DNA from 3 places in the Bradyrhizobium paxllaeri genome. Region 3 is predicted to be linked to each of the others. Evidence: riboswitches for the same ligand, from Rfam matches in the RefSeq annotation. Region 3 holds a riboswitch; each other region holds the start of a gene.
The links. A riboswitch is a leader RNA that binds a small molecule or an ion and turns the genes downstream of it on or off. The one in region 3 is predicted to bind cobalamin.
Positions count from the first base shown of each region.

Region 1: linked by a shared signal. The riboswitch ahead of LMTR21_RS13380 (TonB-dependent receptor plug domain-containing protein) and the one ahead of metE (5-methyltetrahydropteroyltriglutamate--homocysteine S-methyltransferase) in region 3 are both predicted to bind cobalamin.
Region 2: linked by a shared signal. The riboswitch ahead of LMTR21_RS13325 (DUF1636 domain-containing protein) and the one ahead of metE (5-methyltetrahydropteroyltriglutamate--homocysteine S-methyltransferase) in region 3 are both predicted to bind cobalamin.

Region 1 is NZ_CP042968.1:2,847,019-2,857,143, forward strand. It holds gene LMTR21_RS13350 (cobyric acid synthase) at 1-289, shown strand, start outside; gene cbiB (adenosylcobinamide-phosphate synthase CbiB) at 262-1,233, opposite strand; gene LMTR21_RS13360 (ABC transporter substrate-binding protein) at 1,233-2,150, opposite strand; gene cobD (threonine-phosphate decarboxylase CobD) at 2,139-3,101, shown strand; gene LMTR21_RS13370 (ABC transporter ATP-binding protein) at 3,114-3,893, opposite strand; gene LMTR21_RS13375 (FecCD family ABC transporter permease) at 3,890-4,912, opposite strand; gene LMTR21_RS13380 (TonB-dependent receptor plug domain-containing protein) at 4,906-6,984, opposite strand; cobalamin riboswitch at 7,016-7,217, opposite strand; gene LMTR21_RS13385 (CbtA family protein) at 7,254-7,991, opposite strand; gene LMTR21_RS13390 (CbtB domain-containing protein) at 7,998-8,183, opposite strand; gene LMTR21_RS13395 (hypothetical protein) at 8,240-8,515, opposite strand; gene LMTR21_RS13400 (PepSY domain-containing protein) at 8,556-10,001, opposite strand; gene LMTR21_RS13405 (TonB-dependent receptor) at 10,004-10,125, opposite strand, start outside.
Region 2 is NZ_CP042968.1:2,831,346-2,841,470, forward strand. It holds gene LMTR21_RS13285 (pilus assembly protein TadG-related protein) at 1-885, shown strand, start outside; gene LMTR21_RS13290 (TadE family protein) at 834-1,301, shown strand; gene LMTR21_RS13295 (type II and III secretion system protein family protein) at 1,772-3,394, shown strand; gene LMTR21_RS13300 (hypothetical protein) at 3,409-3,807, shown strand; gene LMTR21_RS13305 (tetratricopeptide repeat protein) at 3,890-4,426, shown strand; gene LMTR21_RS13310 (hypothetical protein) at 4,460-5,398, opposite strand; gene bluB (5,6-dimethylbenzimidazole synthase) at 5,556-6,260, opposite strand; gene LMTR21_RS13320 (cobyrinic acid a,c-diamide synthase CobB) at 6,260-7,588, opposite strand; cobalamin riboswitch at 7,814-8,004, shown strand; gene LMTR21_RS13325 (DUF1636 domain-containing protein) at 8,115-8,567, shown strand; gene cobU (bifunctional adenosylcobinamide kinase/adenosylcobinamide-phosphate guanylyltransferase) at 8,564-9,082, shown strand; gene cobW (cobalamin biosynthesis protein CobW) at 9,102-10,115, shown strand.
Region 3 is NZ_CP042968.1:5,545,329-5,555,453, reverse strand. It holds gene bioB (biotin synthase BioB) at 186-1,181, shown strand; partial or broken gene panD (aspartate 1-decarboxylase) at 1,235-1,587, shown strand; partial or broken gene LMTR21_RS26455 (8-amino-7-oxononanoate synthase) at 1,667-2,816, shown strand; gene bioD (dethiobiotin synthase) at 2,813-3,445, shown strand; gene LMTR21_RS26445 (adenosylmethionine--8-amino-7-oxononanoate transaminase) at 3,442-4,704, shown strand; cobalamin riboswitch at 8,365-8,560, shown strand; gene metE (5-methyltetrahydropteroyltriglutamate--homocysteine S-methyltransferase) at 8,663-10,125, shown strand, end outside.

The sequences.
Region 1 (10,125 bases), 2.7 Mb from region 3:
CGAGGGCCGTGATTGCGAGCGACCGCTGATCATGATCAACGGCCGACCGGATGGCGCGATGTCCCCTGACAGGCGCGTGGAGGGGACCTATGTCCACGGCCTGTTCACCGGCGATACCTTTCGCAAGAAGTGGCTGGCGAATCTGGGGATCGCGTCAAGTCTCGCCTATGAGGCGCAGGTCGAAGCGGCGCTTGACGCGCAGGCCGATCATCTGGAAATGCATCTGGACATCGATCAGATCCTGAAGATTGCCCATAGCCGTCAGAGCAGCAGCGCGAGCGCGGTATAGATCGCCGCCTGCAGCAGGCAGGCTGCGACGAACAATTTCAGCGCGCGCCCAATATCGTCAGGCATCGCCGCCTCGCGCGCACCGGCGTTGAGAAAGGGGTCGTTGACGAGACCTTCGGCGTAGCGGCGCGGCCCGGCGAGCGCGATCCCGAGCGCGCCGGCCATCGCGCTTTCCGGCCAGCCGGCATTCGGCGACCGGTGATGGGCCGCATCCCGGACCATCACCCGGAATGACGTCGCAGCCGATCCGTTCGCTACCGGGGCAACGACGGCGATCAACGGTCCGGACAACCTGGCCGGAACCAGATTGACGAAGTCATCGAGCCGCGCTGCGGCCCAGCCGAACCACCGATAGCGTTCCGAGCGGTGGCCGATCATCGAATCCGCCGTGTTGATGGCCTTGTAGGCGAGGAGTCCGGGCAGTCCCAACAGCGCCAGCCAGAATACCGGCGCGACGATGCCGTCCGAAAAGTTCTCCGCGGTTGATTCTATCGCCGCGCGGCTTACTGCGGCTTCATCGAGTTGATCGGGATCTCGTCCCACAATCATCGAAACCGCGATGCGGGCGCCAGTGAGCCCGTCGGATACGAAAGCCAAGCGTACCCGACTGACGTGCTGGTAGAGGCTGCGCTGCGCGATGAAGATCGATGCGACGAGGGCAAGTATCACATTGCCGCCCGTGACGAACCTCATCATCTCGGTGAGAAAGAAACCGGCAACCCCGGCAATTGCGACCAGCACGGCGACGGTGGCAATGCCGGAAATCTTGCGCAGCAATGGCGGCGATGCGTCGCGATTGAACAGGCGGTCCAGCAGGGCGATCAGGGACCCGAACCAGGTTACCGGATGCGGCAACCGCCGCCACAGCCAATCGGGATCGCCGATGATGGCGTCGAACGCCAGGGCTGCGATGACGACGAAGAGCGTGTCACCCCAGATCAACATCAGCGCGTCACGCGTTCGAGTTCGGAGGCGAGGCGCTCCAGCGCATCGATCAATGTAAGCCCGCCGCAAACGGTCAGCTTTTCCGGGATCACGATACGTTTCGTCGCGGGATAGAAACGCTCGAGCGCGGGATGGAGCAGGAACGCCCCGCCTTCGTCCCGGGCAAAATCGCTGTTGCTGGAAACCAGAAGAAAGTCCGGCTTCAGACTGACGATAGCCTCCAGCGAGGCGAGGCCTCCCGTTTTGTTGCCGAGCTCGCCCGCGGCGTTATTCAGGCCGACGGTCCTGAGCAGCGATGTTGTCAAGCTATCGCTGCCGGCGACCCAACCGCGTCTCGATACCGCCAGCACCCGGTAGGATTTGCGCGATGCGACCTCCCGGACATGGGCGACCGCCGCATCAAGCTTGCTGATCTCGCGCGCCGCCCGATCCGGATGTTGCACCAGCTCTCCCATCTGTCGGATATGCTTCTTCACATCGTCAAGGGACCGGGCAACATCGAATTCGACGACGCGAATGCCCTTCTCCTTCAATAATTCGCGCGTGGCGCGCTTGGTGAAGCGGCCGGACACCACGACATCCGGATTCAAGATCAGCACATCCTCGGCACCTCCAGACAATGGAGGAAATTGCGCGGCCTTGGCGGCATCCCAGGAGCGAACGGGATCACGCGCATAGGGGCTGAGACCGAGAATTTGCGCAGGATCGGCAAGCGCCACCAGCAATTGATCGGTACAGAGATTGATCGACGCGATGCGCGGAAGTTCGGCGGCGGAAGCTTTATTTTGTGGGCCGATTGCCATAAACATCGTCACCGCGAGGAGCATGTTGCAAATCGTTGCGCGCGTTGATCGAGGCATTGGCATTTGTTGTCGATAGTACATGGAGGCGATCTCACGGAGGCGATGGCGCGCCATGGCGGCACGCCGCAGCAATGGCTCGATCTGTCGACGGGGATCAACCCTTGGCCATGGCCGATACCGCCCGAGCTGCCATCCGCTGTTTGGCAGCGCTTGCCCTCGCGGGCCGACCAGGACCACCTCATCGCGGCCGCGCGCGCAGCCTATCGGGTGCCCGGCGGTGTCGAGATCGCAATCGCCCCGGGAACGCAGGCGCTGATCCAATGGATGCCAAGGCTGGCTGCCCCTGGACCGGTCGCGATCATGGGACCGACCTATGGCGAGCATGCGTTGACGTGGCAGTCCGCGGGGCACGAGGTCGTCGCATGGGATGATCCCGGCAAGCTGCCCGAAGGCGTGCGCCACGCCGTGATCGTGAATCCGAACAATCCCGATGGACGTGTCGTCAGCCCCGACGCGATTGTCCGGCTCGCTGCCCGGTTGGGCGATCGTGGCGGCTGGCTCGTTCTGGACGAGGCGTTCGCCGACGTTGAACCTAGCGTCAGCGCCGTCGCAGTTTGCAAAGGACCGCCGATTGTGATCCTGCGCTCGTTCGGCAAGTTCTACGGCCTTGCCGGATTGCGGCTCGGCTTCGCCATTGGTGCGCCCGACATCGTGCAACGCATCGTCGCCGCGCTGGGCCCGTGGTCTTGCTCCGGTCCGGCATTGCATATCGGAGCGCTTGCGCTTGCCGATCGGCAATGGGCCGAGGGCACGCGCGACAGGTTGAAGCGCCAGGCGGACAGACTCGATGATGTCCTGGTGAAGGCCGGATTCGAAGTCGCGGGCAGTACGTCGCTGTTCCGTCTTGCGCGTCATCGGGATGCTCTGAAAAGGCATGCTAGGTTGGCCCGGCAACATATCTGGTGCCGCTGCTTTGAACGACATGAGGACCTGCTTCGATTTGGCCTCCCACCCGATGAGGCTGGTCTCGATCGCCTGTCCGCTGCCTTCGCCGGGGGCGAGTAGCCAATCCATCGCTCATACACCAGCCCATGGCACGATCACCTGTTCGCGTTGGTAGTTGGCGCGATAGGCCGTCACCTTGAACACATCGGCCATGACGGCTTCGGATAACGCCTGCTCCGGCGTGCCTTGCGCGACGAGGCGGCCGTTCGACAGCACAAGAATGGTGTCGGCGAACCGGGCAGCGAGCGCGAGGTCGTGGGTGACCACGATCACCAGAACGCCGCGGTCGGCCGTGCTGCGAAGGTTCTTCATCACGTCGATCTGGAAACGCGGATCGAGGGAAGCCGTCGGCTCATCTGCGAGCAGGATGGGCGTCTCGCCCGCCAGCACCCTGGCAAGCGCGACGCGGCCACGTTCGCCTCCCGAGAGCTCGGTGACGCGACGCGCTGCGAGCGTCATGATGTCGGTCGCCTGCATCGCGCGCGTTATGGCAATTTCATCATCAGGTGAAAGGCGTGCCGGATCGGTGGCACCACGTGGGTAACGCCCGAGCGCGACGATATCTCTTACCTGCAGGGGCCAGTGCACGACATGCCCCTGCGGAAGATAACCAAAACGCCTGGCGCGCTCGCGCAACGGCAGCGACGACAACAGGTCGCCGCCGACCTCGACGATGCCCGTCGACTGCACCAATCCAGCGAGCGCCCGCAACAGCGTGGTCTTGCCGGCCCCGTTCGGACCAACCAGCGCCACGAGGTGCCGGCTTGAAAATGACAGCGAGACGTCCTTCAGCACGGCGCGGCCGGACAGGGTCACGCCAAGGCTGTCAACCCTGAGAGGTGCGCGGTTCATGCAACCCCTCCGGCTAACGCCCGACGCTCACGCACGATCAGATAGAGAAAGAACGGCACGCCGATGATAGAGGTGAGAACGCCAACCTTGATATCGGTGTTCGAGGGAATGATCCGCACGGCAATGTCGGCCGCGGTCAGGAGTGCGGCGCCGGTCAGTGCGCTCGGCAGCAGCAATCGCGCCGGGTCATAGCCGACCACCGGCCGCATCAAGTGTGGTGCGACAAGGCCGATGAAGCCGATGGTACCGGAGACGGCGACCGCGCCGCCGACGCCCAGCGCGACGCCGGTGATGACCAGGAGCCGCACCCGTGTCACATCGATGCCAAGGCTCTGCGCGGTCTCCTCTCCAAGGCTGAGCGCGCGAAAGGCGCTGCGTTGACTCCACAGCAGGATGGCGCCAGCCGCAATGAACGGCAAAGCCAGCATAACGTGGCGAAAACTGCGATCCTCCAGGGAGCCAAGCAGCCAGAACGCAATTTCCAGGCTGGCGAACGGGTTGGGTGACAGGTTCATGACTAAAGAGGTTGCCGCTCCCGCGAGGCTGGAGATCGCTAACCCCGCCAAAATCAGCAGCAGCAATCCGGCGTTACGGCCGGCGATGCTGAGCAGGACGAACACCGACACAAACGCCATGGTAATGCCGGCCACCGGCAGCGCATAGGAACGCACGTCCGCCCATCCCAGCGCGATCATCAGAACCGCTCCGAAAGCCGCCGATTGTGGCGCACCGAACAGCGACGGCGACGCCAATGGATTACGCAGCAGGCCTTGCAGCGCCGCACCGGACAATCCGAGCACGGCGCCGATCGCCGATGCGAGGATGGCGCGCGGCAGGCGAATTTCCCGAATGATTGTCTCCTGCGCGCCAGTGCCTCCGCCGAACAAGGCATCGATGACGGTGGACGGCGAAAGCCTGACAGGCCCCGTTCCAAGCGAGACCAGCGCCAGCAGCACGACCAGTACGACAAGACCGACCGTGGCGGCGTATGACGGCTTCGTTGCGGATTGGCTCACCATGTCGCGTTAACTCCGGCATAGACCGCAGGCCCCGTGGTGCCGAAGTTGAACACCTCCTGGTAATGCTCGTTCAGGATATTTTCGCCCCGCGCGAAAACCTTCCAGACGGGATCGATCCTGTATTCGGTATAGAGATCGACCCGGGTATAGGGATCGAGCAGGTTGGTTTCGTTGGCGCCGCTGTAGCGTTTGGAGACCGTGAGCACGCGCGGCTCAATGAGCCATTTGTCCGTGGGCGTAATGGCCAGTGCAAACCGGGCCACGTCGGATGGACGGCGTTGCAATGTGAGATTGGTCCTGAGATCGACGGCACGCAGATGGGTGTAGGCGGTCTTCAGCTTCAGATATCCGGGCAGGATAACGAGATCCGACCCGAATTCGATGCCGGAGGTCTCGGCGCGGGTGACGTTGACATAGTGCCCAAGGGGATTGGCGGCATCGATCGAAAATTCGATCAGGTTGGAAAATTTGTTGGCGAACGCTGTGACCGACAGTGTCAGTCTGCCGTTGAACAGGGTTTGGTCTATTCCGGCGTCATATCCGAAGCTCTGCTCGGGGCTGAGTGAACTGTTGCCGTAAATTGGCGCGTAGAGCTGATACAGGGTGGGGGCTTTGGCGCCGGTGCCGGCGCTGGCACGAAGCTTGGTGCCGGTTTCGGCAATCGTGTAGGCCGCGGTCGCGCGCCAGGTCTCGAAACGGGCGACGTCGATGACGTCGTCGACCCGTCCGCCAAGGCTGATGTTCAGCCGCTCGCCGATCGGCAATTGCCACAGCGCAAACACCGAATGGGTATCTTGCGTTTCCTTGAGCTGCGGCGTCTGCGGCCCTGGAATCGGAAGCAGCTTGGTAGCATAGGTGTTTGCGGTTTCGTGTTGTGTTCTGGGGCCAAAAATAAGCGATCCCAGCGGCCCCATTTTCAAATTGCCCTGGTATTCGGCGCCCACGCTGTTGCCGATGTAATCGGAAATGGTCGATGTCGTGTTCTGCGGCAGTTTGTTGATCTTGTAGCTCACCTCGTTGAAGGAGCGGTCGATGTGGGTCTCGAACACGTTGAAGCTATGGGTCAGGATTCCGTCGAGCGTATCGAACGAGGCGCGTCCCCAGACCTGCTGGAGCAGACGAGTGGCACTCGAAGGCGTATCCGGAAATGCGCCGGTCGCCGCGTCATAGGCCGATCGCGTGAACGAGGAGAGAATTCCGGATTCCAGCCGCACACCTTCTCCGGCATCATAGCCGATGCGCGCTGAACCGCCGACGCGATCGAATCCGTCGCGCTCGAGCGGGCCATACTTGGCTTCGAGTGAGGGGATGCGATAACCAAAACGCGAGAAGCCGTTGCTGTGTTGTCCGCCTCCGGCAACAGCGTATGACCACGGACCGGCGGAGCCGGTCACCGATCCGCTGCTGGCGGCGGTGCCATAGCTTCCGCCCTCGGTGCGGACGTTGAATTGGGCGGGGCCGCCGCCTTTCCTGGTGATGATGTTGACGACACCGCCGATCGCGTCCGAGCCGTAGAGCGCGCTTTGCGGCCCCTTCAACACCTCGATTCGCTCGATCGAGCTCGGCGTCAGCATCGCGAAGTCGAAATCGCCGCTGGCCGCGGTTGGATCGTTGACCCGAATGCCATCTATCATCACCAGAGTCTGACCGGTGTTGGCGCCGCGCATCCGGATGTTCGTCGTCGCGCCGGGGCCGCCGCTTTCGGTGATGTCGAGGCCCGGAACAGTTCGCAAGGCGTCGACCAGGGACCCCGGATTGGCAGTTGCGATCGTCTCCTTGTTGACGACGCTAACGGCGCTTCCTGTGCGGCTGAGCGGCTCCGGCGTTCGGTCTGGCGTGATCACCAATTCGGACGGCTGCGGGGGCGCGGAATCGGGCCTTGCCGGCACCGCCTGTCTCGTGCGCGCGGCATTGTCCGTTCGGCGAGCGGGCCTGGTCGGCCTGGCCGACGGCTTGGGTTCGACAACGACCTCTGGAAGTTTCTGCGGACCCGACTGGGCGATCGCCTCTACGGGAAGGCCAAACAGGCCAAATAACGCCGCGAAGCCCGCGGCAAACCTAGAAAACCACATGACCACCTTTCCTTCGACCCACCGTCGAACGAGTTGAGCTTGGTCATCGGCCGGTCTCCTGGCTCGCGGTCGTCTCCCGGTCCGCCTTCCCGAACCAATGCAGGTTCAGTGGCATGTTGGACCGAGAATGGCCGCTTACAGTTGCGGGGGCAGCTGCGGCATTGGGGGCGTTTCCCCGCACCGCATTCCCGTTTCACCTTCTACGCGAAGGCACCGATGACAGATGGAACGAAGCACAGGGCGATATCCGACGCAAGTATTGGCGTCGCTTACGACAAGGCTCCGGATGATCGTGCGGAGAACCTCTGAAAAAAAACACCGGTGAGGCAACCAAGCAACGCCCAGAACAGCAGGCTCGTCATGGTCACGGCAACCACGAACTGGTGCGAGAGTTCATCGGGAACGTCGCTATGCGCGCCGGGGTGCTGTGGCGCGCCGACGAGGTGCGGCAGGACGACCAGGCCAAATCCCAGTACGGTGGCCCAGGCGGCGCGATGCAGGAAAATGAGACCCATGCCGGCTGCGGTTGCCAGCGCGGTCATGGTCCACCAAAGCTGACGTGCGCCGAGCGCGGCGACCGGTGCGCCCGGGAGTTCGGGCGGCAATCCAAGCCCCGGCGCGGCGGTGAAGACCACAAAGCCGCTCAGGCCCCACAGCAATGCTTCGTGCCGGTCTACGCCGCCGCGCAAAGCATAGAAGCCCGCCAGTAGAAGCGAAAATCCAATTGCCGTGAGAATATTGGCGGCAGCGGTCAGGCTGTTGCGCTGCAATCCTTCCGCTGGTTTCCAGGCGGTCGGCTCATGTTCGTGAGAAGCGTGGTCGTGGGGCGCGTGCCCCTTGGCCGATTCGTCCGTCGGCTTGGCACCGGCTTCCGGCGCCTGGTGTTCGTAGGTTTCGGCTTTGAGGATCAGCGGGACGGTGCTGAAGTATTGCAGGACCGTGACCGCGGCACCGCCGATCAGTCCGCTCAAGACCGCGGAAAAGACAATCGAACGAAAAACCGACATCGCAGATCAGTGGCAGGGAAACGCATTCGAATGACGGACGTCATGCGCGGCGTTGTGGACGGCATCGATATGGGAAAAACCGACGAAGCCGACGATGAAGAGACCGAGAGCCATGGCAAGAGCAGCCTGGTAGACCACGCTCAGGTCATGACTGGGGATCGGCAAGCTGGCGGCGGTACGAGTCTGTTGCATGTCGGTTCTCCCAGGTAATAGGCGTTTCTAGCTGAAGCGAATGTCTTCCGCGACCCCTAATTGCCCATTTGTTCGATGATGTCGCGGCTGGTCAGGTGAAAATTGGCCTCGTGCGCAATTGCACTTCGCGCAATTTTGGCTCTCGCCGCGGCACGGAAGGCACGTTCCTGGTCGCGAAAGAAGGCCAGACAATCGTCAGGCTCCGGAAAAAACTGCAGCAGCGTTCGAAAGGCGAGCCGATGCACCATGCAGAAGCCGCGATGGTTGTCCGGCTCGAACGCCAAAGCGTCGATATCATCTCGCCAGCAAACTGCATTGTCGCTTTGATGCAAACGGTAACTCCGGAGTTTCGCCCAGCGGAGCGGGGTAACTTCAAGCGCGCAGATAGCGCCAACCGATAACGACGCCGCTCACCGAGACGATAGTGCCGAGGATCGACAGCAGCCACACTACAATGTCCCAAGCCGGGTGAAACGTCAGCAACAGTTGAAAATCGAAGCTGTGCAGTGCGTTGAACAGCCAGCGATATGTGCGCCGGTTGCTGTCCACGCGGCCGATAATATCGCCGGTGACCGGGCTGATGTGAAACCATGTCCTTGCGTCATCATCAAACACCGCACGCAACACCGGCAATTCGCGGTGGTTATGATGTGAATACCAATAAGCGTCGTATTCCTTCAGGATCAATCGCTCCGAGATGCGGGCGTGCGGCAGCAGTTTTTCTGCGGCAGCCCAGAGGCGATCCTGCGGAAGTCTTGCAAGTTCGCCCGACGTCACGTCCAGTGGCGTCTGCGTGCCATCACGCGATGCGACGATCATCATTGGACTGCCATCGAGCCAGACGAAGCGCGCTTCAACCGTGTGGAGCCGCGGCGTTGGCAGCTTCGCCGCAATGGTCGGTGCATCATGGCCGGCATAGCGTTGCAGCATCTCGCGCGCCGTGTTGCGCCCGGCAAAATATTCGCCGGGATTAAGCGAAAGCCAGCCGGAGAACATCCAGGTCAGCATGAAGATGCCGGCAATCAGGCCGGTGATGTGGTGCCATGCCATCCAGCCGCGATATGGCGTGATCCTGTCGCTCGAATACCGTTGCTTCAAGCGCACGCGCAGGATGCCGATCCAGATGCCGGTGACGCCGACGATCAGGCAGATGCCGGAGATCCACAGCACCACCAGCCGCCACAGCGACCCGTCCTTGCGCAGCACGGTCGGATAGATCCAGTGCGGGATCGAACCGAGCCAGTTCCAGACGCGTTCGGTGCGGCTGGTGTCGAGCGCGATCTCGCCGGACCGCGAGGAGACATAGAGCTTGGTGCCGGCATCGTCGCCGAGCGCAATCAGATAAAGCGGTCGCAGCGGATCGTAACGGGCCGTCACGCTCCATTGGTCGCGATCGACGATCTCTTCCAGCAGCGGTGTTTTGCTCGCGGGGTGATATTGCGCGACCGCCAGCGCCTGTCCCTCGGAGACGCTGGTGATGGCGCGGCCATCGACTGCAGAGATCACTTGCCGTGTGCCGTCCCAGGCAGTCATTCGATATACGGGCTCGTCGGCCAGCATCGAAAGCCGGAGATCGCGCGGATAGCGGGTGGCGCCAGCCTTCTTCATGGCCTCGTCCGGCGACAGCGCCACCTTCTTCCATTGGATATCAGGAAGCGCTGCCAGCCTTTCCTTGTCGGAAAGGCCGGGAAACGCGACATACATCATCACCACGCCGGAAATGAACCACATGGCGAAGAACAGGCAGGTGACGATGCCGACCCAGCGGTGGCCGATATAGAGCCACCGCCGGAGTGTGCGTTTCAGGGTGCGTGACACGCTCAGAACTTCACGTTGACGGCGAGCTGGGCCGTGCGGGGCATTCCGAGCAGCCATTGCGTGGTGCCGCCCGACGTCGTGTAGACCTCATCGAAAAGGTTGTAGACGCGGAACGACACGGTGG
Region 2 (10,125 bases), 2.7 Mb from region 3:
AAGCTGCCGAGCAAGGTGTGTGCCTTGGCACTTGGACCTGATCCGAACGCAGGGAACGGGGCGCTTAAAATTGCTGGTAACACCAGCAGCAACGGAACGGGTTGCCCGATCATGTCGGATGCGAGTGTCCAGTTTGCCAGCACTCCCTCTTTCAGCGGTTCAGGATGGGCTGTCTTGGGTGCAACTGGCTGTAGTCCAAACAGCACCTGCGCCAGTCCCGGCGTAACGCACAACTACTTTATGCCTCCTGCGCTGGACCCACTTCAGGGGCTGCAGAGTGCGTCGTTCAACACGAGGACCGGCGATACCTCAGCCAATAGTACAAAGGTGACGTGCCCCGCCGTCAACCCCGTCACTAGACTACCATATCCCAACGGCAGCAAGTGTTATAACCTCCCGCCCAACGACAGCAGCGGCGCGTATACTGGGAACTTTAACTGGGGCACCCAGGACTATGTAACGTTTACTGGGTCAGGAACCTATTTTTTCTATAATGCATCAATAAATATGACGGGCGCAACCGTCACGGGAACAGCTGTAAACATTGTGTTGCTCGGAAATTCGAGCCTCACGATCAATGGCGGGACGGTCACTCTCTCCGCTCTTACCAGCAACCCGACATACCCTGCGCTGAGTGGGGTTCTGATTGACGATCAAACAACCGCTAGTGTCAACATTGGCGGCAACGGCGTGATTAAGCTTGCGGGCGCGATGTACTTTCCCAAAGCAGATGTGTCGTTTGGTGGGAACACTCAACCTGCCAATACGACCTGCTCGACTGTGATCGCCAAGACACTCAACCTCAGCGGTGGCTCGTACCTGAGCACGGATGGATGTGCTTCGACCACCGTCGCTTACACCCAAGTCGTCGCTTTGGTGCAATGATGAGAAAGCTCGACAATCGCGGTGTCGCGGCCTTCGAATTCATCCTTGTCTTCGTGTCGCTTTTCACATTGATCTTCGCCATCTTCGATCTCGGACGCTACGCCATCACGATGCAGTCCTTGCGGAAGCTCGCGAGTGCCGGCGCGCGGGCGGTCATGATCAACTGCTACACGCCTGCCTTGCTCCAGAGCCCGCCTCAGTCGCCGTCCGGCTGCACCGGCGATCCCATGCCCACTACCGACAAGCAAAACGCGGCGCCGTTCCTGTACTTCGGCGGTCTCACGCCGACGCTGAACGTGGCGTCCAGCGGCAACAATTTGACGGTTACAGCTTCTCAAGCCGGCTTCGCGATGCTGATGCCGATATGGGGCACAGCACTCAATGCGCCGAGCGCTTCCACAACCATCCCCTTCTAATCGGCATCGTTCTGGAGTGCGTGCGGTAAGCGTTGGCGGAGTTTGGCACGACTGTCTGGAACGATGTGCCCGCATCGGTCGGGGAACCTTTGGCAAGGCTAGCTGTCGAGAGCAGAGAGGTAGGGAGTTAGGGGAACCGCAATGCACGCAAGCGGGCATAGCAGTGGTGCCTTGGCAACATTCAAAAGTTTTCTCCGTTGTTGCACAGGCCGATAGAGGTCTCTCCTTGCCAACGATGCAGATGAGGGGATGATGATTTTAGTGCCGCATTCGCGGCGAAGACTTGGCCTCTGTGAGGCGGCGCTGAGTTTGTGGCGTGAGGCCGGTGTGCACAAGGACAAGGAATTCGGGCGTAACGATTTATATTGGAACAGCTTGTAAGCTCTACGACCTGGTGTGCCGGGAGAGTTTTGGGACGCCGATGCCGTAAATTTACGGGAACGGAAGTGGATTGCGGCGAGGGGGATCGAATGAGGGGCGGTCGCGTTTTTGGTGGCGCGCGAGGGAGGCTTTTCGCCTCGAGCGCAATAGTTCTTGGCGCTGCGCTTGCCTTGTTTGATTCCGCTGACCAGGCGGGGGCTGCAGAGCGGCGGAGTTCCGGCGGCGGCGTCTTCGTCAGCGAAATGAGCGACGTCCAGCGCGTCAAGGTCACCGTCAACAAGTCGCGCACCTTCAGGGTCGATACGCCTTTTTCAACGATTGTCGCGGGCTCGCCCGACATCGTCGACGTGAAGTCCTTGAGCGATCACCTGATCTACATTCAGGGCAAGCAGACCGGCACCACCAACGTCATCCTGTTCGATTCGTCGATGAGGCAGATTGGCATCCTCGATGTCGAGGTCGCGATCGATACCGGAAATCTTCAGCAGAACATCCGGACCAGCACCGGCATGCGGGGAATTCGCGTCTCGGCCTCCGAGGGGCAGGTGGTGCTAAGTGGAACCGCGACCGACGCGGTTACGGCGGAGCGAGCGATGGCGATCGCCACCAGCACCGTTGCGAAAGGGGGCGTCGTCGTCAACGCGATGAGCGTCGCGGCGCCGCAACAGGTGATGCTGGAGGTGCGGTTTCTCGAGGTCAATCGCGAGGCGGGCCGCGACCTCGGCATGAACCTTTATGCGGGCAATGCGAGTGGCTCGAACCTCGCAAATTCCGGTCTCGGCAGTAGAAGTACCGTCAATGGCGCAATAGTCCCCGGCAGTGGTCGCGTACCACAACCAAATGTGGGGCCACCTGCAGGGACCTTACCCTTGCTTGGAACCGTAGGTACGCTGGCCAGTGGAGCTGTGCCGTTTGGTAACCTACTCACCAGCGTACTGAGAACGAGCAGCGGCGCCTCGGTCGACCTGCTGGTGTCTGCACTGGAAACCAAGGGCCTCTTGCGCCGGTTGGCGGAGCCCAACTTAATGGCGCTATCGGGCGATGCCGCGCGCTTCCTGGCCGGCGGTGAATTTCCAGTGCCAGTCGCCTCCACGGCGATCGCGGGCGCATTGCCGACTGTTACTATCGAATTCAAGAAGTTCGGTGTCGAATTGGCCTTCGTGCCCACCGTTCTCTCTCGCGGCGTGATCAACCTTCGGGTTGAGCCAACGGTCAGCGAACTTGATTTCCAGAATGCTGTGACGATCGCGGGAACGACCATCCCGGCACTATCGCGGCGTGATGCACGCACCACGGTCGAGTTGCGCGACGGCCAGAGTTTTGCCATCGCCGGCTTGCTGCAGACCCGCAACCGGCAGGATGTTTCTCAACTGCCCTGGATTGGCTCGGTGCCGGTGCTCGGAACGCTGTTCCGCAGCTCGTCTTACCAGCAGCAGGAAACGGACCTCGTCATTATCGTGACGCCGCGACTGGTCGCGCCGGCGGCCCCCGGCCAGGCACTGGCGTCGCCGCTCGACTCGCGGCTGCCGGCCAACGATGTCGACTTCTTCCTCAATGGCCAGATGGAAGTGCGCAAGCGCTACAACGACTACGTCAATTCAGGTGGCGAGGTTAAGGGACCTTATGGTCACATCATCGCGCCCGAGGTCACCGCGACGATTCCGGTACCGGCCCCCGTTGCAAACCAGCCGGTCGTGAAGACGCTCAACTGAGGAGGAAGCGAGAGATGACCATCAGGTATCTGGCTCTGTTCGCGCCCATCCTGCTCGGGGGATGTTACGGACTGTACGGTCATGACGAAGTGGACCGCTACTTCCAGCGTTCCGACACCGTCACGATGACAGCCGGCGATGCCAAGCAGGTCAACGCCGTCACCCATACTATCCATCCGTGGCCGCGAAATGTCGGCGATCGCAGGATCGCGTACGACGCCCGGCGCGTGGGCGCCGCCGTGACACGCTATGGCAACACGAAACAGCCGGTGGATCAGCTTCCCGACATTGGCGATGCGACGAAACAAATGGGCGTGCGGACTGCCCCAACCCAGAACGTCAACATAGAAGGATTGGGGGCTGGATCGACTGCTGGCGTATCAGTGCCGGTTGGTGGCGCGGCGAATAGGTAACTGGTTTTGGTAAGTAAAGTTAGCGGTGATTTTTTACGAACGGTGCAGTGAGTCTGCTGGGCCGCGCGGGGGACGAAGGTTTATGCGGCGTCTGATTTTAGTGCTGGCCTGCTGCTGGTCGGGGATAGTCCTTGGCGGGTGTGACTACACGGTCAGGGAGGCCGCGATCGTGGCGCCCGTGGATCCGCCAGGCGGAGACCCCGTACAGGAGCCGACCGACGTCAAATATTATCCTTCGGATGAGCCGGTGCGACTGGGGCTGGAGCATTTCAACCGCGGCAGCTACGGAATCGCCAATCGCTATTTCAGGGATGCTGTCGAGAAATCGCCGAAGGACGTGACGGCCTGGATTGGGCTCGCGGCGAGCTATGATCGGATACGTCGCTTTGATCTCGCCGATCAGGCGTATGCGCAAGCGATCCGGCTGGGCGGCGAAACCGTTCAAGTCCTCAATGATCAGGGATATTCGTACATGCTGCGCGGTAATCTGAATGCGGCGCGGCGAAAGTTCGAGAAGGCTTATTCGCTCGATCCGACCAACCCGGTGATTGCCAATAACCTTGAGCTTCTCAACGGCAGCCGGCGATTCATTGAAAGGCCGCCGAATAATCAGCCATAGACCTTGCCGGTCACTTTTAAGAATTTAGACGATCTAGTAGGGCGGCAACACCGCGTCGGCCTTTTGACTGTCTCGCTTAACGATGATGATCGCCCCGTTTCGGATGGCGAATCGTGCGCCGACCAATTTGGGCACCTTCTCCGTTAGCGATGACGGCAGCGGGATTGTCCCTCCCGTAACGGGATCGCCGACGTTAACGGCTGCTGCCGCCGGGCCCGTAAACGGCGCCGGCTTGATGTATTCACGGATCAACTGAACTTCTTCGCGCGAAAACGCGAGCGACGGCTGCTGGGACAGATTTTGCGCCAGGGCCTTGCTCTTTTCGGCGGCAGCCTTGATCTCCGCCTCCCTGGTTTTCTCTGCCAGATCAAATCTCGCCAGCCGTTCCCTTGAGGAAAGCAGTTCCTTTTGGAGCGAGGCAATTTCAGTTTTCAGGGATTTGATTTGAGTGAATGCCACCACCGCGCCGGCGCAGATTACAATGACGAGCAGGGTCAGGAGCGCAAAGGCTCCGACGCCAATTCCCGCAGTTCTGCGCGGAGCCGTTGTATTCGGTGCATCCCGCACCAGATGACCGCGCCAGATGCCGCTCAGCCGCTCGAGCCTTGCGGCGATTGCCTTGAGGAGGCGGCGTGGAGCGTCTCGCGTGGGCGGTTGCAACCCGAAGCGAGCACTCCGCGTCAGGAAAGCAGGCGCATCCGCGGCGCGATCGGGAATGCAAGGCGCGTTACCGGCTTCCAGCGTGCTCAATAGCGAGCGGCCGGCATCAGTGATCTGTAGTTCGTGACTTTCCAGGATCACCAGACCGGACTGAACGATGTCGATATCGCCAAGTGGTGAGAACTCTTCCGTCGCCTGGGCCTGATCTTCGTTCGCGACAAGGACTGCAACCTCGCGCGTGACTTCCTCAAGTGTCGCACGCCCGTCGGGGCGTTGAGCCAGCACCGTCAGGATCGCCAACTTGAAGTGCATGCTAGCCCTCGCCATCCGCGAAACGGCTGAGTCCGGCCTCCGGCGGCGTTCAGCAATCTCGCCGTCGTGGAATCGAGCATATCATGCAACGTCAAGATTCGCGATTGCCGACGCATTTTGCCGCAGTTGGAGCAGACTGCGGCAGGCATTTACCCCTTCATCGCGTAATGACAGTCCGTCCCGCGGCTGTGCGATCCTGCCAGCCATGCCTGACGAGTTCTGGATCGATGTGTTCTTCTTCCGGCCACCCGACACACAGATAGGCCATGAATTTCCAGTCCTCGGGAACTTGCAAGGCTTTTGCAACATGCGCCGGGTCAAGGATTGAAACCCAGCCGACTCCAAGCCCAACAGACCGGGCCGCAAGCCAGAACGTCGCGAGCATTGCAGCGACCGAATATTCGAGCGTCAGCGGCATGGTGCGGCGCCCGAGATTAGCCCCTTGATCCGTGCTCTGATCGCAAAACACGGCAAACTGCACGGGCGCGACCTGCAGCCCTTCCAGTTTAAGCCGTGCGTAAGCGATTGCATGGTCCGCTTCATAAGAGGCAAGCGCCTCCGCGTTGCAACGCGCGAAGTCCTCCCGGATTTTGTCTCTTGCGTCTTTGCTTTCGACGTTCACCCATCTCCAGGGTTGGCTGTTGCCGACAGAGGGAGCAAGTTGCATGAGGTCCAGCAAGGCATCGATCGTCTCTGCCTTGACCGTGTCAGCGCGGAAGCGTCTCACGTCACGGCGCCACGCGACAAGCTGCGCAAATTGCGCCTGAAATAGTTCATCGAAAACCGGCGGAATCGACGTCGAAAGGTTTGCACCGGCGAGTGGCTCGCGGCTTGCTGTGCTTTGCTGGTCAGGGTGGGGCATCAGGATTCCGCGATGATGTGAAAGAAGCTGCCGGTCACCTGGCCACGGCGGCTTCCCGTGGGCGCGAAATCGCTGCCGTAAGCGTCGGCGACAAAGGCGAACGGCTCGTCCGCGCCATGAGCAGTGACCTCAGCATAATGGAATTCATGTCCCTTCAGCTTCGTTCCCGCGGGCCCGAGACACCCGGAGGCTGCAAGGCGCGCTTCCCTGTAGCCGAGATGCATTTTCGGTTTGGACAAGCTCGTTTGAACGCCGAGAAGTCCCGCCATTGGATAGGTTGTTCCCGCCGCGTCGGTCAGGGTTTCGCCCAGGATCATGTAGCCGCCGCATTCGCCGTGAACGGGCTTGGTGGCCGCGAAGTGTCGCAGCCCCTCAAGAAAACGGCTCGCCGATGCAATTTGCGCGGCGTGAAGCTCCGGATATCCCCCCGGCAGCCAGCAAATATCGCAGTCAGCTGGCGGAAGCTCATCAGCGAGCGGCGAGAATGTTTGTATTTCCGCGCCGCTGTTACGCCATCCATCCAGGATGTGACGATATGTAAAAGAAAACGCCTCGTCGTGAGCGATCGCGATGCGCTGTCCCGGCGGCTGCAGCGCTGCCGCGTATGTGCCGGTCTGCGAGGGAAGAAATTCTTCCGCGCATCCGAAGAGCTCGTCCATCTGCACGTGTTGGGCCACGAACTCCGCCATCGCGTCCAGTTTGCTTTCCAGCTCCGGAGTTTCGCCGGCCTGTACCAATCCCAAATGGCGCTCCGGCAACGCCATGCCGTCGGATTTTGGCAGGCTGCCCAGGATGGGAATCGCAAGTCTGGAAATTCCATCACTTACCAGGCGAAGATGCCTTTCACTGGCAACGCGGTTCAGAACGATGCCCGCGATCTTCACCCGTTCATCAAAGGTCATAAACCCCTTTGCGATTGCGCCCGCAGATTGCGATTGCGCGCTGACATCGAGCACGAGCACCACGGGAAGGTCGAGCGCAGCAGCCACATCCGCGGATGAGCCGCTTCGACCGGGTTGAACGGGAACGCCATCGAACAAGCCCATGGACGCTTCACAGATCAGCAGATCGCTGTCCTTCGCAGCTTCGGTTGCAAGCTGTGCGATAAGGCCAGGTTTCATCGCCCAGCTATCGAGACTGACGCCAGGCTGGCCGCAAGCTGCACCATGAAAGGCCGCGTCGATATAGTCCGGTCCGCATTTTGCGCCGGCCACGCGAACTCCACGTCTTCGGAAAGCCCGGAGAAGTCCGATCGTCAAAGTAGTCTTGCCGCTGCCGGATCGAGGAGCAGCTATCATGAGACCGCGCGGAGGAGGGGCAGCTATCATTCTACGCGCCGATCACCGAGCGCCGCTTGCGACGGACGAATATGCCTGCGATCGCGGCGGCTTCGCCCTGCGGTCGATCCGTGCGCAAGGCACATCCGCAAGTATTTGATTATACTTTGGAAAGTTTCGGCGGCGGCGTTGGACATCAGGTTCTTTCTTGTCAATGCGGTACCTGACGCAACTCTGCGGACGGGTCAACCGCCGTTGACCGGAGCATCTTCGGCGGTTAGCGTCATCGGCGATGGTCCTTCCGCCAGGAAGGTGAAAAGGGAAGCCGGTGCGAGAAACCTCAACGCCGGCGCTGCCCCCGCAACTGTAAGCGACGAGCCCGCGCCGGTGCCACTGGGAAATCCCGGGAAGGCGGCTACGGGCAGTGACTCGCGAGCCAGGAGACCTGCCATCACGAACTGTGCTTTGGAGGCGTCTGGGCGGGGTGCACCGGACGGGAGCGAGCCCGATGGCGCCGTTTGCCGTCGCGCGCGACCCAACAAAGCTCGCGGCCGCAAGGCCATGATACGAGCAGATGATGGATCGCGACAGCGCTACTCAACCCGCTGGTCAAGCCTTGATCGAACAGCCGCAGGCCAACCTGCCTGACGGGCCCGTCGTCGTGAGTGTTTGCATCACCTGCAAGACTGCGGATGGCGGTGCTGTGGTCGGCCCGGAGATGTACGCCGCGGTGCAAGCCGCGATCGGGAAGGACGACGCCAACGTTGCCGTCCGCGCGGTGCAATGCCTCAGCGTTTGCAAGCGCCCGGCGACGGTAGCGGTCACGAGTCCCGACGGATACACATTCCTGTTTGGCGATCTGCAGACCGAAAGCGGCACGGCGGCGCTGGTATCTTTCGTGCAATCCTACCAAAAAGCCGATTTCGGTCTGGTCCCCTGGCGGGAACGCGCCGAGGTGCTGCGAAAGGGCATGGTGGCACGGGTGCCTCCCATCCGTTGGTCACCGGACGACGGACGCGCACCGAAATGACGGGTCTGGCTACTACCTTGGTGCTGGGTGGCGCCCGCTCCGGCAAATCCGCGTTTGCCGAATCGCTCGTAAGCGCCAGCACGCTGGCGAAGGTCTATGTCGCGACGGCTACCGCCGGCGACGAGGAGATGAAGAGCCGGATTGCGTTGCATCGCGCCCGCCGCGGCGAGGGCTGGATCACCATTGAAGAGCCGCTGGCGCTGGTCGACGCGTTGATGCGCGAGGCGACGCGCAATCGCGTCGTGCTGGTAGACTGTCTCACTCTGTGGCTGTCAAACCTGATGTTCGCCGGGCGCGATCTAGAGGTCGAAGCCCGCCGTTTGACGCAATTTCTCGACGTCGCAAAGCATCCCGTCATTTTTGTCTCGAACGAAGTCGGTCTTGGGCTGGTGCCGGAAACGCCGCTCGGCCGGGCGTTTCGCGATGCGCAGGGGCGACTGAACCAGGCCGTCGCCGCAGCCGTTCCGCAAGTTGTGTTCATGGCAGCCGGACTTCCGCTCTGGCTCAAGCGCTAATCTCAAGGAGAGTGAAAATATGTTGCGTGTTCCGGTTACCGTGCTGACTGGGTTTCTTGGCGCTGGTAAGACCACCTTGCTGCGCTCGCTGCTGACCCAGGCGGATGGACGCCGCATCGCCGTCGTCGTCAATGAATTCGGTGACGCTGGTTTCGACGGCGGCCTCGTGGAAGAATGCGCAGCGAACGCCTGCGCGCCGGGTGACGTCATCGAACTTACCAATGGCTGCATCTGCTGCACGGTGGCGGATGACTTCATTCCGACAATGGAACTGCTGTTGGGGCGCGACAAGCCGCTCGATGCCATTGTCATCGAGACTTCAGGCCTGGCGTTGCCGCAACCCCTGCTGAAGGCATTCGCATGGCCGGCGGTGAAAACGCGCGCCACGGTTGACGGTGTCGTTACCGTCGTCGATGCGCTGGCGCTTTCGGAAGGTTGGGTTACGCTCGATGAGGACGCGGTCGCAGACCAGCGTGCCGCGGACGACTCGATCGATCATGACGACCCGATCGAGGAGGTGTTTGAAGATCAACTGGCCTGTGCCGACCTTGTCGTGCTCTCGAAGAGCGACCTGGTGTCATCCGTGGCGCTTGCCGATATTGAAACACGGTTGAAGGCTGCGCTCCGCCCGGGAGTCAATATCGTGCGTTCGACGGGCACATTGGCGCCCGCGGTGTTGATCGGAATGAACGCCGGCGCCGAGGAAGACATGGCGGCCCGCGCCGGTCATCACGGCGAGGAAGAAGAACACGATCACGACGATTTCGACAGCATCGTCGTCAAGCCGTCGATCGCGCTCAGCGTCGACGAGATGCGGGCTCGGATCAGCGACGCGCTCGGTCTCGAGGGTGTGTTGCGCGTCAAGGGCCATGCGCGGGTCTCGGACAAGGTCGCGCCCGTGGTGGTGCAGGCGGTCGGGAGCCGCGTCGATCTGGTGTTCGGCCGGCCGGACGCGAAGCAAGCCGAGCGGCTCGTCGTGATCGGGCTCAAGGGATTTGACGGGACCGCCGTACGGCGGGCGTTGGTGGAGTAGTTCGCGAGAG
Region 3 (10,125 bases):
CGCGGTCCTTAGGCGCAAACACACTTTACATCTTTGCCTTGAGCGCTCAGCTGGACGCCTGCAAGCTGCGCCGAGGGTTCCTGAAGGTCATCTCCTGAATGTTCAAGTACGGTTGCCGTGAGCAATTGTTATAGATTATATCTTCAATTATCTACGGTAATCGCTAAATAGGGAAGCAAGTCTGAATGGTTCGTGGCGTGGGAGTGCAAAGGAACGAAAACGGCAACAGCGCGCCGGTTCGCAGTGACTGGGCGCGCGCGGAGGCCGAAGCACTTTATGGCCTGCCGTTTGCCGACCTGATGTTTCGGGCGCAGAGCGTTCATCGCGAGAGCTTCGATCCAAATCACATCGAAACCGCAAGTCTACTCAGCATCAAGACCGGCGGCTGTCCCGAAGACTGCGGCTACTGCGCCCAGAGCGCGTACTACGACACCGGCCTGAAAGCCAGCCGCCTAATGCCTCGCACCGATGTTGTCGCCACCGCGCAGCGTGCCAAGGACGCCGGCGCGAGCCGCTTCTGCATGGCCGCCGCTTGGCGCAATCCAAAGGACCGCGATCTCGATCAGGTCTGCGAGATGGTCAGCGCGGTCAAGGCTCTGGGCATGGAAACCTGCGTCACGCTCGGCATGCTGACCTTGGGGCAGGCCGCACGGCTCGCTGAGGCCGGGCTCGACTTCTACAATCACAATGTCGACACCTCGCCGGAGTTCTACGGCAGAGTCATCACCACTCGCACCTTACAAGACCGCATCGATACACTTGCGCACGTGCGCGAGGCTGGCATCAAGGTTTGCAGCGGCGGCATTATCGGCATGGGCGAGCGTGCCGAGGACCGACTCGGCATGCTCGTGCTGCTCGCTAATCTCCGAAAGCATCCGGAAAGCGTGGCGATCAACCTCTGGAACGAGGTCAAGGGCGTACCGGTCTACGCCACCGCCGAGCGCCCTGATCCGATCGCGCAGGTGCGCCTGGTGGCGACGGCCCGGATCATGATGCCCAAGAGCGTGGTGCGGTTGTCCGCCGGACGGCAATACATGACCGATGAACTACAGGCGTTGTGTTTTTTGGCCGGCGCGAATTCAATCTTCATCGGTGATGTGCTGTTGACGACCGAAAACCCGAAATCCGACCGGGATGCCGATTTGCTGAACCGGCTCGGTATCACGTCCGGGCTTGCCTGAGTAAAGCAGACCAGCGGCGAACACCTCCCGCGAAATTTCAGTCTAGGTGAACAATGCAGATTACTTTGATGAAAGGTAAAATCCATCGCGCGTCGGTAACCGAAGCCGATCTGCACTATGACGGCTCGATATCAATCGATCGTACGCTGCTGGATGCGGCGGGATTTTTGATAAACGAACGTGTTGAAATCTATAATATCGAAACCGGAGCGCGCTTTGCTACCTATGTGATCGAGGCGCCCAAGGGCTCTAGCACGATAAGCCTCAACGGTGCGGCCGCTCGAGTCGCGATGCCCGGAGAGAAGATCATCATCGTCGCATATGCCTCCTTCGAAGAGGCGGAAGCGAAATCTTTAGACCACGCGTTGTGCTGGTTGATCAAGAAAATCGCATCTTACCAGGTTGAAAACATGAATGCCTTGGATGAAGCCTTGTTCTTGGCTGCCAATGGAATTCTGCGCGTAAATGCGACCTGGGAGTGAAGGATGAGCTCGACCCATGCGGCCAAAATGAGAAATTATGCCACGGCCCTGCATGCCTTAAAAGAACCGGCTGCGCTGCCTCAAGCCGCGCGCTGGCGTCGACTTTTCTTCGAACGATTATCTTGCGCTGGCGAGCGCGCCTCGTATGAAAATGGCCGTCGTGGCCGCGCTCGAAGCCGGCACACCAGTTGGAGCCGGCGGCTCGCGGCTCCTGCGCGGCAATTGCGAGGAACACGAAAGTCTCGAAGCAGAAGCAGCTCAGTTCTTTGGGGCGAACACCGCGCTTTTCTTTAGCGGCGGCTACCTTGCAAATTTTGCCGTCCTGACAACGCTGCCGCAGCGGGGCGATCTGCTCGTTCTCGATTCTCTTGTGCACGCGAGTATTCATGAAGGCGCGCGCGCTGGCCGGGCGGAGTTTCGGATAAGCGATCATAACGACGCCCAGTCGGTCGAAGACAAAATTCGTGACTGGCGGGTCAAGGGCGGAACGGGCCGGGTCTGGATCGTGGCCGAAAGTCTCTACAGCATGGATGGCGATTTCTCACCACTTGAAGATCTGGTCGCGCTCGCGGACCGCCACGACGCATTCCTAATCGTTGATGAGGCCCATGCCACAGGCGTTTACGGCAGGCAGGGACGGGGGCTCACCGCGCCGTACGAGGGGAGCGAAAATCTCGTGGTCGTTCATACCTGCGGCAAAGCGTTGGGCGCTGCCGGTGCGCTCGTCACTTGCACACGCGTGCTGCGCGACTTCTTGGTCAATCGTTGTCGCCCGTTTATCTTCGCCACCGCGCCGCCACCGTTGACGGCCGTCGCCGTGCGGGAGGCACTCTCAATTTTGCATGAGGAACCTGAGCGTCAGCAGTGTCTGGCCAAGCTGGTCGCCTTCACGCATCGGGAGATTAGTTTGCGCGGTCTGCGCAGTCCTTCGGACTCGCAGATCGTGCCCTACATCATTGGCGGCAACGCCCATACAATGCGGCTCGCCTCTGCACTGCAGGGGCGCGGCTTCGACGTTCGCGGAATCCGGCCGCCAACCGTGCCGGCGGGAACGGCGCGATTGCGAATTTCACTCACGCTTAACGTCAGGGAAGGTGATGTATCCGACATGCTTGATGCGTTGGTCGAAGAGACGTGGGGCGATTCGCGATGACTCAGCGGATCGTGGTGACAGGCACAGATACCGGGATTGGGAAATCGGTCTTTTCCGCAGGGCTCGCCAATCTCCTCGGCGCGAACTATTGGAAACCGATTCAGGCCGGCCTTGAAGGAGAGACCGATAGCGAGCTCGTGGCGCGGCTGGGCAGTCTCTCACCCGATCGCATCGTGCCGGAGCTTTACCGGCTTCGAACGCCCGCTTCGCCCCATTACTCAGCCGAAGTCGACGGAGTTCGCATCGACACAGATGCGATCGATGTGCCGGACAGCGGGGAGCGTCCGCTCGTGATCGAGGGCGCCGGCGGGCTAATGGTCCCGCTGAGTGGCGGCACACTTTTTGTTGATGTCTTCGAACGCTGGCGGCTTCCCGTCGTGCTTTGCGCAAGCACGCGACTTGGCACCATCAATCACGCGCTGCTCTCGATAGAAGCTCTGCGAAAGCGCCAGATCCGCATTCTCGGAATTGCCTTCATTGGCGAACGAAATTTTGAGCCTGAGAGGGCAATTTGCGAAATGGGACGCGTGCGTTGGTTGGGGCGATTGCCTTGGCTTTCTCCTTTAACGGCAAACGCGCTGCAGGCGGTCTTCAAAGACTCGTTTCTCCCTTGGGACTTCAAACCATGATCAAGACGAAGTCGCCGATCTGGCATCCGTTCACGCAACACGCGCTTCAGGATGAGATGATCAAGATCGTGCGTGGTGACGGCGCTTATCTCCACACCGCGGACGGTCGCCGTATCATAGATGCAATCTCATCTTGGTGGGTCGTGACCCATGGTCATTGTCATCCACATATCGTGCGCGCGATTCAGAAGCAGGCAGGCAAGCTCAACCAGATGATCTTCGCCGGCTACACCCATGATCCAGCTGAAGAGGTTGCTGCGCTACTTTTGAAACTCGCGCCCCGTGGCCTGGACCATGTCTTCTTTTCCGACAGTGGCTCAGCCAGTGTGGAAGTAGCTTTAAAAATGGCACTCGGTTATTGGCATAACATCGGCAAGCAGCGAATACGCATTGTCGTGATGCAACATTCCTATCACGGCGACACGGTTGGGGCGATGTCGGTAGGTGCTAGAAGCGTGTTCAACGCGGCGTACGGGCCCCTTCTATTCGAGGTTACCTCAATCCCGTTCCCCGCGGCAGGTCGTGAGCAGGTGATGCTTGATGCGCTCGAGTCCGTTTGTCGAAACGAAATTCCGGCCGCCTTTATTGTGGAGCCTCTGATATTGGGTGCGGGCGGAATGCTGATGTACCCAGCCTGGGTGCTAAAAGAGATGAAGCGAATCTGCGAAGCATCCGAGGTTCTGTTCATAGCCGATGAGGTCATGACGGGCTGGGGCCGTACCGGAACCTTATTCGCCTGCGAGCAGGCCAATGTGACGCCCGATATTGCTTGCTATTCGAAGGGCCTCACGGGAGGAGCGCTTCCGCTCGCGGTAACACTCTGCCGCGCGGATATTTTTCACGCGCATTATTCGAAAGACCGTACGCGTACGTTCTTTCATTCGAGTTCATATACCGCTAATCCAGTGGCCTGCGCCGCCGCAAAGGCTAACCTGGATCTCTGGCAAAGTCAGGAATACCGCCAGCGCGTGGCGTCGGTTGCCACCATGCAAGAGCAGGCCGTTGAGCCATTCCGCACCGACCCGCGCTTTGCAAACGTCCGTCGGGCGGGCACCATCACAGCACTCGATCTGCAAACGAGCGATGCCGGCTATCTCGCTAGCATCGGACCGAAGCTTCAGGCCTTCTTTAAAGACCGAAATCTGTTGCTGCGCCCGCTCGGCAATACGATCTATGTGATGCCGCCTTATTGCGTCACGGCGACAGATCTTGACCAAATCTATGCCGCCATCAGGGATTCTGCTGATGCGCTGGCTTGAGGGTGCCTTGGTGCGTGTAGCCAGTAGGAGCTTTTGACCTTTTCTGCACTTGGGCGATAGTTATCTAGCTGAATATCAATCTACAGCAAACTTTAGAGCCGATCTGAGAGAGTGTTGCTGATACACCAGATACCAAACGCACCCGTAGATGGCGTGAATTCGCTAATGTTGCTGATAGCGCTCCCACAGGGTGTACGGCAGCGCGACCCAACGACGCTCCCCATGAGGAAAGCGCAGCTGAGAAGTTCTTCTTTGATGGTCCGCGGTTAAAAACGTCACCGTGCGTTCTTATGAGGAACGCGAACACCTCGGCTTCGCCAAGGCAGCCGCAAAATCTACATCTTACCCAGCCCACAGTGAACGTGCATTTCGAGCAGCTGGAGGTAAAACCGGATGCTGCCCTCTGACAGCGCAAAAGGCTGCGACGAGATCGGGTGAGTGCTGCCACACGCACCCCATCAGCCCGGCTAGTTGAAATCGGTCGAAGAAAGGCGTGCGATCGCAGGATTTAACCCCTGACGCGCCGCTCATTGCATTAATCAAGATGAATACATTCGTTACAAATTGGAAATCTCGGCGAAGCACTTCGATCGAGCGGTCGCTTCACCAAGGCGGCGCACATCAGGGTCAAACTCTTGCGCGCGTTGCCCGTACGCTAATGGGGAGACTTGGCATCGCCGGCGCGGCATTTCACGTGCGGGCGTGGTGCTGAGGCGAAGAAAGTGCAGGGGGTATCCACCTAACTCCGACAGGAGGCGAAATGCGCAACAGCTCCCATATTCCCTACCACGGTCCAGTGAGGTGCTGTGCGATATGCGGCGGAAAGTTCGGGCTGATCCGCCACTACTGCTGGCGAACGGCCCTTTGTTCCATGAAATGCGTCGACCGCTTCAAGGCGCGGCGGGAGGCCGACCACAAATGGCTTCGCTGGTTGCGAGCGGCTTGATAGGTGGCACCGAGACGCCGCGGGAGACGGGGTCGGGGCAGAAGCGCATTAGCGGAGTTGAGAAGCTTGTCATTAGAATTCGGTGTGACGCATTAAAGAGTAACATGGAAGTATCAGGTGACAGAGACGTCGGCAACAATCATCGACTTTACTGCTTACAGGATGAACAAGCGTGCCGCGGCCGACCTGTCGCGCGACGTAATTTGGTTGACTGCGCCATATCCAGCGGTCGCATCCTTGTATCTCTTCTGGCCGTTTCTGGCCTGGATCCCGTTTGGTGTGCTGGATCCGTCCGTGTCGGAACGAGAGCCTTCGTGAGCAGTCCCCGGACGCGCCGCGGGGAACTAGTGACGGAGATGGATGCGCGACTGCTAACGTTTGTGCGTGGGTTCCCAATTTTGGAGACGAGATCGTTCTTGCCAGCATTGACAGTTTTCTCTCGACCTAGGAAGCACTGACTGCAGGGATACGAGGCAAGCGATCGATCAAGATCTAAAATAAGTCAAAGTTAAGAGCAGCCTCCTTGAACGTGTCGCGATTCCAATGCTGCAGCGGTGGATGGTGGAGGGACGTCGTGTCGCCTGGGCCGCCGCGTACACATGATACGGCACGCATGGCCGATCCATCGTCGAAGTATCCTGGTCGGAGATAGGGTTGGCAATGTCGGCCTGGGATTCGGCAAGACAGCGTCTGTCAGCATGGCCTAGGGAATTATCACTTAGATGCGGCTGCTGCGCAGACAGGCAGATCCATGCCTTGCTTCTGGCGGAACGCCGGAGGACCATCTCGGTCTCACCCCCGGAGCGTTAATGTCATGCTTAGATCCAGGGTGCAGGGAATGAAAGCCGGCCAAACGACTGAGTGTGCTAAGATATACGTAGACTTGCACTGAATAGGTGTTTTCGTGGATGAGCAGTTTTTAAAGGACCGGGCCCAGATCATTCGCGATCTAGCGGACAAGGCAGACCCTTTCACTAGAAAAAGGCTGCTGGACCTAGCGGAACGGTATGACAGACGTATGAGACCGACGGTCTCAGATGACAAAGCGCGGCGAAACTAACTGGCCGTGGAACTGTTCCGGCCGATCTGGCGGCTCACCATCGATTGCACGTGGCCGATTTCGTGGTCGACATACATGAGCGACGCTCTGGAGTCCGCCTGAAGAGACCCGACAGCACGTTTTCTTCAGAGCCGCTCGCGCCTGAAGACGCGGAGGCGGCTTATTACATTACGAGGACGTCAATCGCCGGTCTTGCGGGGGCGTCCTCTTCTCGAAATTAGGATGGGTGACCGTATGCCGGCATTTACGAACAACTGTTCGCCGAGGCTAATGACCTGTATCTGCGCGAGAGCCTACTCGCACCATGCGTTTTTGCGGTCAAAGCCATTGAGATCCTGCAAATCAATCTCTTGCCGGATGCAGAAAAAAGGCCGCGCGAATGTTACGCGCGGCCAAGTCAGGGAGGAACGCCCCAAGGGGCGGCTGAAGGAGCATCGAGATGAGTAGATCGATCACTCACCGAGAACTCCAAGCTTGTGAGAGCATCAGTGTTACGAGATGCTTTTTTATTCGTCTCTAGTCGCGCGAAGTGATCGAATACTTGAGTTCTTGCGCGGTTTGGCGGTAATTTTTGTGCATGTCTCGCATCTTTTGTGCAAAGATGATTAACTGGACGCAGCGTTCAGCTCGACGTATCGGTCGGTCTACCGCGATAAGCCCGGATACCTAGGGAGGTCACCGTTCCCTTCTTTGTTCAGGCGGGATGTCGTTTCGGCGACACTCATCACGGGTTTCGGTGATCTATTACAAGCCTGTACGTGACGTGCACTGCGAGTTCAGAATCGTAAGCAGCTACAGGCCTATGGGAATGTCAACGTAGCGCATCGATGGGGCGTCCGCCGGACCGAGCTGGTCCGAAGCCGACAGGCAAGCCGCAAGTGCTGCCGATGTCTGCTCTATGGCCTGCAAATGGCGAAGCATCACGTGGATATGGCGCGGCCAAACTGGTCGTTTCGGAGTGCGACGGTGGACGGTTCAAGTCCGCAGACGACAGAATGGATGACATGCCGCTCGAAGGCCACGAGATCGGGGGTGCCCGTAACTTTCAAGCAAGGCCCAGGAAGGTGATGCGACAGTCGTGTCTGAACGGTCGTTTTTGGCCAAGGTGGTCGCGGAGCCGATGCAGGCGATAGAGATGCGCGCAGGTGGGCAACCTTCGGTCAATGGCTACGTCAGCGCATGGGTACGGCGATGCGACAGTAAGTTTCGGCAAGATATGGGTGTGCCTCGCGATATAGCATATAGGCGCGTGCAGAGTTGGAGGCGGGCGCCTACCGATTTTTCCCGCGGCGCTCACTACCGCGGAAATGTTCGTGCCTTTGCCGAGCGGATGCCGGGCGTGCCGCTGCTCGCCAACGTGACCGCCTTCGGCAAGACGCCGTTTCTTTGCGGCGGCAGAATTCGAGATAACTAATCAATGGTGATCTGGCTCGTGTCTGCGCTGCGGGTGGCGAATAAGGCGCAGGAAGATGTGTAAGCTTCGATCGCGCGACCGCCGCACCCACAAGATTGTCGATCGAATCCAGACGTGCGCCCAACTCTATGCCACGATCGGGCCACACGAGGACGAGGCTAGATGCCTCCGTTCTCCAGACAGTCGCTCCGAAAACCGCACAAAGAATTATCGAGAGGTTGACGGAACAGTCCTCTTGCAGGTAATCGGAGATGTCGAGGTTCTCCGGATGGATCCGGAGCTAAGAGGGAAGCCGGTGCGATGCCGGCGCTGCCCCCGCAACTGTAAGCGGCGAGCCGCTGTCCAATAGATGCCACTGAAGCCACGCGGCTTCGGGAAGGTCGGATACCGGCGATGACCCGCGAGCCAGGAGACCTGGCCCGACAACATATTCGTCCACGGGCGGGGTGTCCCGGTGGTGCGCCAAGCAGTTGCCGCTTTCGGTGGCTTTTCTGCACGCGTCCGCCATGGCCTTTGCTCCCAACATGGGGTTGAAGCTATGTCTCTTCTCTCGATTCCTGTCGCTACCCTCGGTACGCCGCGCATGGGTCCGCGCCGCGAACTCAAACTCGCGCTCGAGAGCTATTGGGCCGGAAAATCTGACGAAACGCAGCTTCTTGAGGCCGCGGCTGCGCTTCGCGCCGCCAACTGGGCGCGGCAGAAATCGCTCGGCGTAACCGTTATTCCTTCAAACGACTTCTCGCTTTATGACCATGTGCTCGATACCAGCGTGATGGTCGGTGCCATTCCGGAAATTTACGGTTGGAGTGCAGGCCCTGTTTCGCTCAAAACCTACTTTGCGATGGCACGGGGCGCGCAGCGCGATGAGCATGATGCGAATTGCGGTCACGCCGAGCACGGCGCGGCAGCGCAGGAGATGACCAAATGGTTCGACACCAATTATCACTACATAGTGCCGGAATATCACAAGGATCAGACCTTCACGCTTTCCTCTCGCAAGCCGATCGAGGAGTACGAAGAAGCGAAAAACCTGGGTTATCAGACGCGCCCGGTGCTGGTTGGTCCGGTCACCTTTCTCAAGCTCGGCAAGAGCGCCGATCCTGCATTCGATACGCTGTTGCTTCTCGATAGGCTGCTGCCGGTCTATGTAGATGTTCTCCGCGAACTCACCTTAAGGGGCGCCGAGTGGGTGCAACTGGACGAGCCATGTTTGGTCCTGGACCTCGATGCTGCCACACGCGACGCGCTGCGCCGGACCTACACCCATCTGGCCAAAAAGGTTCCCGACGTGAAGATCATGCTCGCTACCTATTTTGGAACGATCGGCGATAACCTGGAAGCCGCTTTGACGTTGCCGGTCGCGGGCCTTCACATCGACCTGGTCCGCGCCCCTGAGCAGTTGGACGTGATTGTCGCCGACGCTCGAAGGGATCTTGTCATTTCCCTCGGAGTCGTCGATGGCCGCAATGTCTGGCGTTCGAATCTTCCAGCAGTGCTCGACCGGCTCGAACCTGCCATCGCAAAGCTCGGCAAGGACCGCGTGCAGATTGCACCCTCATGCTCGCTGCTTCATGTCCCGATCGACCTCGAACTAGAGACCGATCTCGATCTCGATGTGAAAAGCTGGCTTGCTTTCTCCGTCCAGAAGATCGGAGAACTCGCAACGCTGGGACGCGTGCTGGCTAAAGGATGGGAGGAAGCGGCGGATGTACTTGAGGCCTCGGAGGCCGCGGCCGTCGGGCGCGAAACGTCACCCAACGTTCACAATGCGAACGTCGCCAAGCGAATGGCTGCAATCGATGGCAGCATGCAGCGTCGTCACAGTCCTTTCGCCCGGCGCGCCGAGGTTCAGCGGGCGCGGTTCGGATTGCCGACATTTCCAACGACGACGATCGGATCGTTCCCGCAGACGCTGGAGGTCCGCAACGCCCGCGCAGCCCATTTGCGGGGAACGATGAGCGACGCACAATACGAGCAGTTTCTCAAGGAGGAGACGGCGCG